One region of the Pseudomonas sp. S3_A09 genome, then DNA from elsewhere that is predicted to be linked to it. Evidence: predicted binding sites of a transcription regulator. Region 1 holds the regulator's gene; the other holds the start of a gene.
What was found. The regulator sigma-54, encoded in region 1, starts transcription at its own class of promoters, with help from an activator protein. The targets are predictions, from matches to a motif close to ANTGGCATNNANNTTGCTNT.
Positions count from the first base shown of each region.

Region 2: AB4N92_RS05040 (circularly permuted type 2 ATP-grasp protein) is a predicted target of sigma-54. The motif match lies at 2,058-2,077, and genes of this name have one in related genera.

Region 1 is NZ_CP162752.1:3,551,032-3,555,241, forward strand. It holds gene ptsN (PTS IIA-like nitrogen regulatory protein PtsN) at 1-379, opposite strand, end outside; gene hpf (ribosome hibernation-promoting factor, HPF/YfiA family) at 390-695, opposite strand; gene AB4N92_RS16570 (RNA polymerase factor sigma-54) at 771-2,264, opposite strand; gene lptB (LPS export ABC transporter ATP-binding protein) at 2,450-3,175, opposite strand; gene lptA (lipopolysaccharide transport periplasmic protein LptA) at 3,175-3,708, opposite strand; gene lptC (LPS export ABC transporter periplasmic protein LptC) at 3,695-4,210, opposite strand, start outside.
Region 2 is NZ_CP162752.1:1,071,381-1,075,590, reverse strand. It holds gene AB4N92_RS05060 (YkgJ family cysteine cluster protein) at 1-154, shown strand, start outside; gene AB4N92_RS05055 (START domain-containing protein) at 196-801, shown strand; gene AB4N92_RS05050 (hypothetical protein) at 905-1,141, shown strand; gene AB4N92_RS05045 (ribonuclease E inhibitor RraB) at 1,355-1,696, shown strand; gene AB4N92_RS05040 (circularly permuted type 2 ATP-grasp protein) at 2,110-3,519, shown strand; gene AB4N92_RS05035 (alpha-E domain-containing protein) at 3,524-4,210, shown strand, end outside.

The DNA of each region.
Region 1 (4,210 bases):
GGTCGAGCATGCTGGCGATCTGCCGAAGCAGTTCCAGGTGCGCATCGGTGGCAGCCTGCGGGACCAGCAGTACAAACAGCAGGTCGACCGGGGCACCGTCGATAGCGTCGAAATCGATGGGAGCGTCCAGGTGAAGCAGGGCGCTGACTGGGGTCTCGCAGCCTTTGAGGCGGCAGTGGGGAATGGCGATGCCGTTGCCAAAACCGGTGGAACCGAGTTTCTCACGGGCAATCAGAGCCTCGTAGACATCTTGCATTTCCAGTTCAGGCACTTCGCGGCTGATCAGGTTGGCAATTTGCTCAAGGGCTTTCTTCTTGCTGCCGCCCGGCGCGTTCACAAGGGAACGGCCGGGGGTCAGGATGGTTTCAAGTCGGATCATGGGGGGAGAGTTAACGACCTGTGCCCTGAAGCAGGCTCAGATTCTTTTCCTTATGCTTTTTAAGTTGGCGGTCAAGCTTGTCTGTGAGCAAGTCGATTGATGCATACATGTCTTCATGCTCGGCATTGGCGACTACTTCGCCACCGGGTATCTGGAGAGTCGCCTCAATTTTCTGCTGAAGCTTGTCGACCTTCATGATGACTTGCACATTGGTGATCTTGTCGAAATGACCCTCAAGCCGTTTCAGCTTCTGCTCGACGTATTCGCGCAATGGAGGGGTGACTTCTACATGGTGTCCACTGATGTTGACTTGCATACAGCTTCTCCTTCGTTGCCAGTGCATAAAGCGGCAGGTAGGACTACCTGCCACTGGAACGCTGTGGCCCGCCCGTCACATCAAACGCTTACGCTCGCTGGAAGGCGCGATCCCAAGGGATTCGCGGTACTTGGCGACGGTTCGACGGGCGACCTGAATGCCTTGTGCCTCCAGTAAACCAGCGATCTTACTGTCACTCAATGGCTTTTTCTGATTTTCCGCAGCAACCAGTTTTTTGATGATCGCGCGAATCGCCGTGGACGAGCATTCACCGCCTTCGGAGGTGCTGACATGGCTGGAGAAAAAGTATTTCAGTTCATAAATACCCCGTGGGGTATGCATGAATTTCTGGGTGGTCACCCGGGAAATCGTCGATTCATGCATGCCAACCGCTTCGGCGATGTCATGCAGTACCAGCGGTTTCATCGCCTCGTCGCCGTATTCCAGGAAGCCGCGCTGGTGCTCGACGATCTGAGTGGCCACTTTCATCAGGGTTTCGTTGCGGCTTTGCAGGCTCTTGATGAACCAGCGCGCTTCCTGCAACTGGTTGCGCATGAAGGTGTTGTCGGCGCTGGTATCGGCGCGACGTACGAAACCGGCGTATTGCGGGTTGACGCGCAGGCGCGGCACCGACTCCTGGTTCAGCTCCACCAGCCAGCGCTCGTTGTCCTTGCGCACGATGACGTCGGGGACTACGTATTCGGCTTCGCTCGACTCGATTTGCGAGCCTGGGCGCGGGTTGAGGCTCTGTACCAGCTCGATGACCTGGCGCAGGTCGTCTTCCTTGAGCTTCATGCGGCGCATCAACTGGCTGTAGTCGCGGCTGCCGAGCAAGTCGATGTAGTCGGTGACCAGGCGCTGGGCCTCGGCGAGCCAGGCGGTCTTGGCCGGCAGTTGGCGCAATTGCAGCAACAGGCATTCGCTGAGGCTGCGTGCGCCGATGCCGGCGGGCTCGAACTGCTGGATGCGGTGCAGGACGGCTTCAATCTCGTCCAGCTCGATATCCAGTTCCGGGTCGAAGGCTTCAAGAATTTCTTCAAGCGTCTCGTCCAGATAACCCTGGTTGTTGATGCAGTCGATCAGGGTCACGGCGATCAAGCGATCGGTGTCCGACATCGGCGCCAGGTTCAGTTGCCAGAGCAGATGGCTCTGCAGGCTCTCGCCAACGGAGGTGCGGGTGGTGAAGTCCCACTCGTCATCGTCATTGCTGGGCAGGCTGCTGGCGCTGGTCTGGTAGACGTCTTCCCAGGCCGTGTCGACGGGAAGCTCGTTGGGGATGCGTTCGTTCCAATCGCCTTCCTCAAGGTTATCCACCGTAGGGGCGGTTTCCTGATAGGAGGGTTCCTGCACGTCGGAATTGGGTTTTTGCTCGATGTTATCGGCCAGCGGGTCTGCATTATCGAAGTCGTCGCCTTCTTCCTGGCGTTCGAGCATCGGGTTGGACTCCAAGGCCTCCTGGATTTCCTGTTGCAGGTCCAGGGTCGACAATTGGAGCAGGCGGATGGCCTGTTGCAGCTGCGGTGTCATCGTCAGCTGCTGGCCCATTCTCAGGACTAGCGATGGTTTCATGGCAGGGGCTTAACACCTTATTCGCCGGCGCAATGCGCCATCCACGACAGGGCGCGTGAGCGCCAAACATAAGCAAATTATATGCCTGATGTCGGGGGCTTTGCCTAGAGCGCGGTAACAATAAAAATCCGGAGGTTTTCATTGACTCCCGCGCACCTCGGCAAACGGCCGTGACACCACGGTGTTTACAGGCGGAACTCGTGACCCAGGTACACTTCCTTGACCAGATCGTTGGCCAGGATGGTGGCCGAGTCACCTTCGGCGATCAGTTGGCCATCGTTGACGATATACGCGGTTTCGCAGATATCGAGGGTCTCACGGACGTTGTGGTCAGTGATCAGCACGCCAATGCCCTTGGCCTTGAGGTGATGGATGATCTGCTTGATGTCGCCGACCGAGATCGGGTCGACGCCGGCAAACGGTTCGTCCAGCAGAATGAACTTGGGGGCAGTGGCCAGGGCGCGGGCGATTTCCACACGACGACGCTCACCACCGGACAGGCTCATGCCGAGGTTGTCGCGAATGTGGTTGATGTGGAATTCCTGCAGCAGGCTTTCCAGTTCCTTGCGGCGGCCGTCACGGTCGAGTTCCTTGCGGGTCTCGAGGATCGCCATGATGTTATCGGCGACCGACAGTTTGCGGAAGATCGACGCTTCCTGCGGGAGATAGCCGATACCGGCGCGTGCACGGCCGTGCATCGGCTGGTGGCTCACGTCCAGGTCGTCGATCAGCACGCGACCCTGGTCCGCCTGGACCAGGCCGACGATCATGTAGAAGCAGGTGGTCTTGCCGGCACCGTTGGGGCCGAGCAAGCCGACGATCTGGCCGCTGTCGATCGACAGGCTGACGTCGCGCACGACCTGACGGCTTTTATAGGCCTTGGCCAGATGCTGGGCTTTCAGGGTTGCCATTACTCGGCCTTCTTCTTCGGCTGGATAACCATGTCGATGCGTGGGCGTGGTGCAGTGACCTTGCTGCCATTGGCACGACCGGCGTTAGCGATCTGTTTCACGGTGTCGTAGGTGATTTTCTCGCCTTCCGTGGAGTTGCCATCGGGGCTGAGCACCTTGGCCTGATCGATCAGCACGATGCGGTTCTGCTGGGCGTGGTACTGGATGGTCTTGCCGTAGCCTTTCATCGGGCCGGTGTCGGTAGGCGACTGCTTCTGTTCGAAGTAAGCCAGGTTGCCCACGGAAGTCACCACGTCGATGTCGCCGGCAGCGGTGCGAGTCAGGGTCACCGTATTACCGGTGATCTTCATCGAACCCTGGGTAATGATCACGCCACCGGTGTAGGTGGCGACACCTTGCTTGTCATCCAGCTGCGCATCGTCAGCCGAGATGTGGATCGGCTGCTGGCTATCGTTCGGCAGAGCCCAGGCGCTCACGCTTCCCAGTGCTGCGCCCAGACCGAGCAAAATAGGGAGAGTTTTAACGAGCCTCATACTGTCCTCTTACGTTCGATAGCAGGTGTATCCTGCTTTCTTTCAAATACGCTTTCATTCCCTTGCCAGTCGATACACCGCCAGCGCCGTCGATTCTAACGTCTTGCTCGGTCTGCGCATATTGCTTCTGCGGGAATACGGTCATGCGACTGCTGGTAATCACGGTATCGCGGTTCTGCGCGTCAGTGCGGGCGACGCGTACCGAGTCGATCAATTCAACTTCGGTACCGTCCGGGTTGACCTCGCCACGCTTGCTGGTGACGTGCCAGGGGAATTCGGTGCCGCGGTACAGATTCAGGTCGGGGTTGGTCAGCAGGGTGACTTCGGATGCCTTCAAGTGTTCGACTTTGTCCGATGTCATTTCGTACTGCACTTTGCCGTCAGGTAGGAACTGTACGCTGTAGGCATTGGTGGCGTAATAGTCGATAGCGCCTTGGTCAGCCTGCGCAACAGGCTGGTCGAGAAAGCGCTCCGGGCTGATATTCCAGTAGCCCACCGCCAG
Region 2 (4,210 bases), 2.5 Mb from region 1:
GCACCTGTCGGTCGAACAACTGTGCCTGCTGTTCGGTCAGCCGGAGCGACCGGCGGTATGCAGTGATTTCAAGGCGAATATCGAGGTCTGCGGCACCGACCAGGCCGATGCGATCCGTTTGATCGGCTGGTGGGAGCAAATGACGGCGGCTTGATGGGCTTTACTATCGGAACTTCAACAATAAGGAATACAACAATGGGTTCGCTGAAACGAATGGCTGTGTTGTGCGGTTTTACGGTGTTGTTTGCTGCCACTGCCCAGGCTGAGGATTGGCAAGTCGCCAAGGACGAAGACGGTATCAAGGTGTCCCTGAGCGAAATTGCCGGCTCTAAATACAAGGCGTATCGCGGTGTAACGGTGATCAAGGCGCCTGTGGCAAAAGTCGTCGCCCTCCAGGACGACGTAGCCGGTGCCTGTGCCTGGATCCACGAGTGCAAGTCCCAGAAGCTGGTCGATAAGAAAGGCGACGAGAGTTGGACCTACACCCAATTCAAAGCCCCGTTTCCCGTGACGGACCGTGATTCCTACCTGCATATCACCACGACCAAGGCGGCCGACGGCACGCTGACGCGTAAGCTGGAAGGTGTGCCGACCTACAAGCCTGAAGAAAAAGGCTACGTACGTGTCGCCCAGGTCGACGGCTTCTGGAAGCTGGTGCCCAAAGGCGACAACCAAACCGAAGTCACCTACCAGGTGCACACCGAGCCAGGCGGCAGCGTGCCATCGTGGCTGGCCAACAAGTTCGTGGTGGACGCACCGTACAACACCTTGAAAGCCTTGAAAGAACGCGCTGAAAAGTAAGCGCAGTTGATCAGGTGTCTCCTACCTTGGGTGGAACGTTTGCCGAGCCCCCAAGGTCCAGATAGAAGTAAGCCCACACACGGGTTTTATCGAGGAGGCACCGATGCAAAAGTGGCAGATTACCTTCGTTGATGATCACGGCGTGAAGTCCGTCGAGCAGTTCACCTGCGACCAGAAGCCCAGCCTCGAAGATGCGGCACACATGATTCGCAACAAGTTGGTGCCCGTTGCCGCCGAACTCGATCTCAACGACTTCGAAGGCCGCCAGCCCGAACCTACGCTCAAGATCCTCAAAGACCAGAACGGTATCCAGATTCTCGACATCTCTCCCGCCGCCTGAACATTCCCTGTACACCCTTAAAACCCCTCTGGTGGAGGCGAAAGCTTCGCGCTACTCTGCAAGGGAGATCAGCGAATGAATCGCTAGGTTCTGGTCTTGTCAGCTACATGCTTGTTTTCCAGCGGTGAAGTTATTGCCGTAGTTCCCACGCCAGTAAGGCGTGGGCTTCGGGAAGCACGGAAAGTCTATCCATCAATTCGAGGAGCACTTTTCATGAGCACAGCCTATCAAGAAGACATCAGCACCAACGTCCTGCGCCGCATGAAAGAAGGCGGCTTCGACTTCTCGCGTTTTCACCCCATCGAGTTCTACGCCATTTTCCCGGATGAGGAACGTGCGCGCAGGGCTGCGGGTGAGTTTCGTGGGGAATCCCTGAATGCCCAGGTCAGCGCGCGCGACGACGGCGCCTGGTACCTGGAGCTAAGTAAAATCATGTCGGCCACCTACGATGGCATAGGAGACTTCGAGCAGGACTTCGGGGCGGTGGTCGAGCCGCTGGGCGGGATCATCGAGGGATGGGGCGTGAAGCAGGAGGTGCGTGGGTTACCCATGTAGCAGCAGTTTATGAGCAGCACAGCGTGTCGGCTGACCTTTTGGGTCGGCCGATTTTGTTTGTGCAGCATGCTCAACATCGCCCTCGCTGCTACATGTTTCAGGGCGCAAAAAAAAACCACCCAAGAGGGTGGCTTAAAGGGAAGAGCGGTTCGCTGAAGCGCTAGGACGTGTCCTGTTCAGCAGATGGGCCGATTATCCGCAGACTTGGCCAGGCAGTGAAATCAACTCTGACTATGCTGTTGATAGTCAAAGCCCGCATTGCGATGAAGCGTCGGGCGGTGCACCGGGCATTCTGCGCACCAGGACGGTGCGACTGGATTCTGGTTGTAATTCAACTCACTGATTTTTAAGTGTTTATGCCGCTGGCACGGGCCTTGCGATGGTTCTTTCGCCCGGGTGACAAGGAGTTCGGCATGATCCGCACTTATTACGATGAAATGTACGATGGGGCAGGCCAGGTCCGGCCTCATTACCGCGAGTTCGCGCGCTGGTTGGCCGACACCCCTGATGATCTGTTGGCCCAGCGCCGACGCGAGGCCGATTTGCTGTTTCACCGCGCCGGGATCACCTTCACGCTTTATGGCGACGAGCAGGGCACCGAGCGGTTGATTCCTTTCGATACCATCCCGCGCAGTATTCCGGCCAGCGAATGGCGGATTGTCGAGCGCGGCTGTATCCAGCGGGTCAAGGCGCTGAACATGTTTCTCGCCGATCTGTACCACGAACAGCGCATCATCAAGGCCGGAATCATTCCCGCCGAACAGGTGCTGGCCAACGAGCAATACCAGTTGGCGATGCAGGGCTTGGACCTGCATCGTGACCTTTATTCCCACATCTCCGGCGTCGACCTCGTACGCGATGGTGACGGCACCTATTACGTGCTCGAGGACAACCTGCGCACACCGAGCGGCGTGAGCTACATGCTCGAAGACCGTAAGATGATGATGCGCCTGTTCCCCGAACTGTTCGCCGCCCAGCGCATCGCGCCCATCGACCACTACCCCAACCTGTTGCTGGACACCTTGAAAAGCTCCAGCCCTCTGGATAATCCCAGCGTGGTCGTGCTGACGCCGGGCCGTTTCAACAGCGCGTTCTTCGAACATGCCTTTCTCGCGCGAGAAATGGGCGTGGAACTGGTGGAGGGCGCCGATCTGTTCGTGCGCGATGACCGTGTCTTCATGCGCACTACCGACGGGCCCAAGGCCGTGGACGTGATCTACCGCCGTCTCGATGACGCGTTCCTCGACCCATTGGCTTTCAACCCGGCGTCCATGCTTGGTGTGCCGGGCCTGCTTGCGGCCTATCGCTCGGGTAATGTGGTGCTGGCCAATGCGATTGGCACCGGCGTGGCGGATGACAAGTCGGTATACCCTTTCGTCACCGAGATGATCCGTTTTTACCTGGATGAAGAACCCATCCTGAAGAACGTTCCGACGTTCCAGTGCCGTAAGCCCGACGAACTGTCCCACGTGCTGGCCAACCTGCCAGACCTGGTGGTAAAGGAAACCCAAGGCTCAGGCGGCTACGGCATGCTGGTGGGCCCAGCGTCCACCGTTGCGGAAATCGAAGCCTTCCGCGCCCGTATCAAGGCCAAGCCCCACGCCTATATCGCCCAGCCGACCCTGTGTTTATCCACGTGCCCGACCTTTGTCGAAAACGGCATCGCGCCGCGTCATATCGACCTGCGCCCGTTTGTGTTGTCCGGCAAGGAAACCCGTGTCGTGCCTGGCGGCTTGACCCGAGTGGCACTGCGCGAAGGCTCGTTGGTGGTCAACTCGTCCCAGGGCGGCGGCACCAAAGACACCTGGGTGGTCGAGGACTGATGCCATGTTGAGTAGAACTGCCTCGGATCTGTACTGGATGTCGCGCTACCTGGAGCGTGCGGAAAACCTCGCACGCATGCTCGATGTCAGCTATTCGCTGTCGCTGATGCCCCAGGACGGGCGTGGCGATGGCCTGCACGAACTGGCCATGCCGCTGTTGATCACCGGCACCCTGGAGGATTACCACGAACGTCACGGTGAGCTGCACGCCGAACGCCTGTTGCACTTCTTTGCGCTGGATGCTGCCAACCCGGCCAGCATCTACAGCTGCCTTGGCGCCGCGCGGGCCAGCGCCCATGCAGTGCGTGGGCGAATTACCGCCGATATGTGGGAAAACATCAACGCCACCTGGCTGGATATTCGCGATATCGCCCAGCAGGGCTTGAGCCGCTATGGCATGAGCCGGTTCTGTGAGTGGGTAAAAGAGCGTTCTCATCTGTTCCGCGGCGCCACCTACGGCACCATCATGCGTAACGATGCATTTCGCTTCATTCGCCTGGGCACTTTCATCGAGCGTGCCGACAACACGCTGCGCCTGCTGGACGCCCGCTATGAAATGGCCGGCGACCGTGCCGACGCCGTCACCGATGGCACAGCGCACGCCTACTATCAGTGGAGCGCCTTGTTGCGCGCGTTGTCGTCGTTCGAGGCCTACACCGAGATCTACCGCGATGCGCCCGGCGCGCGGCAA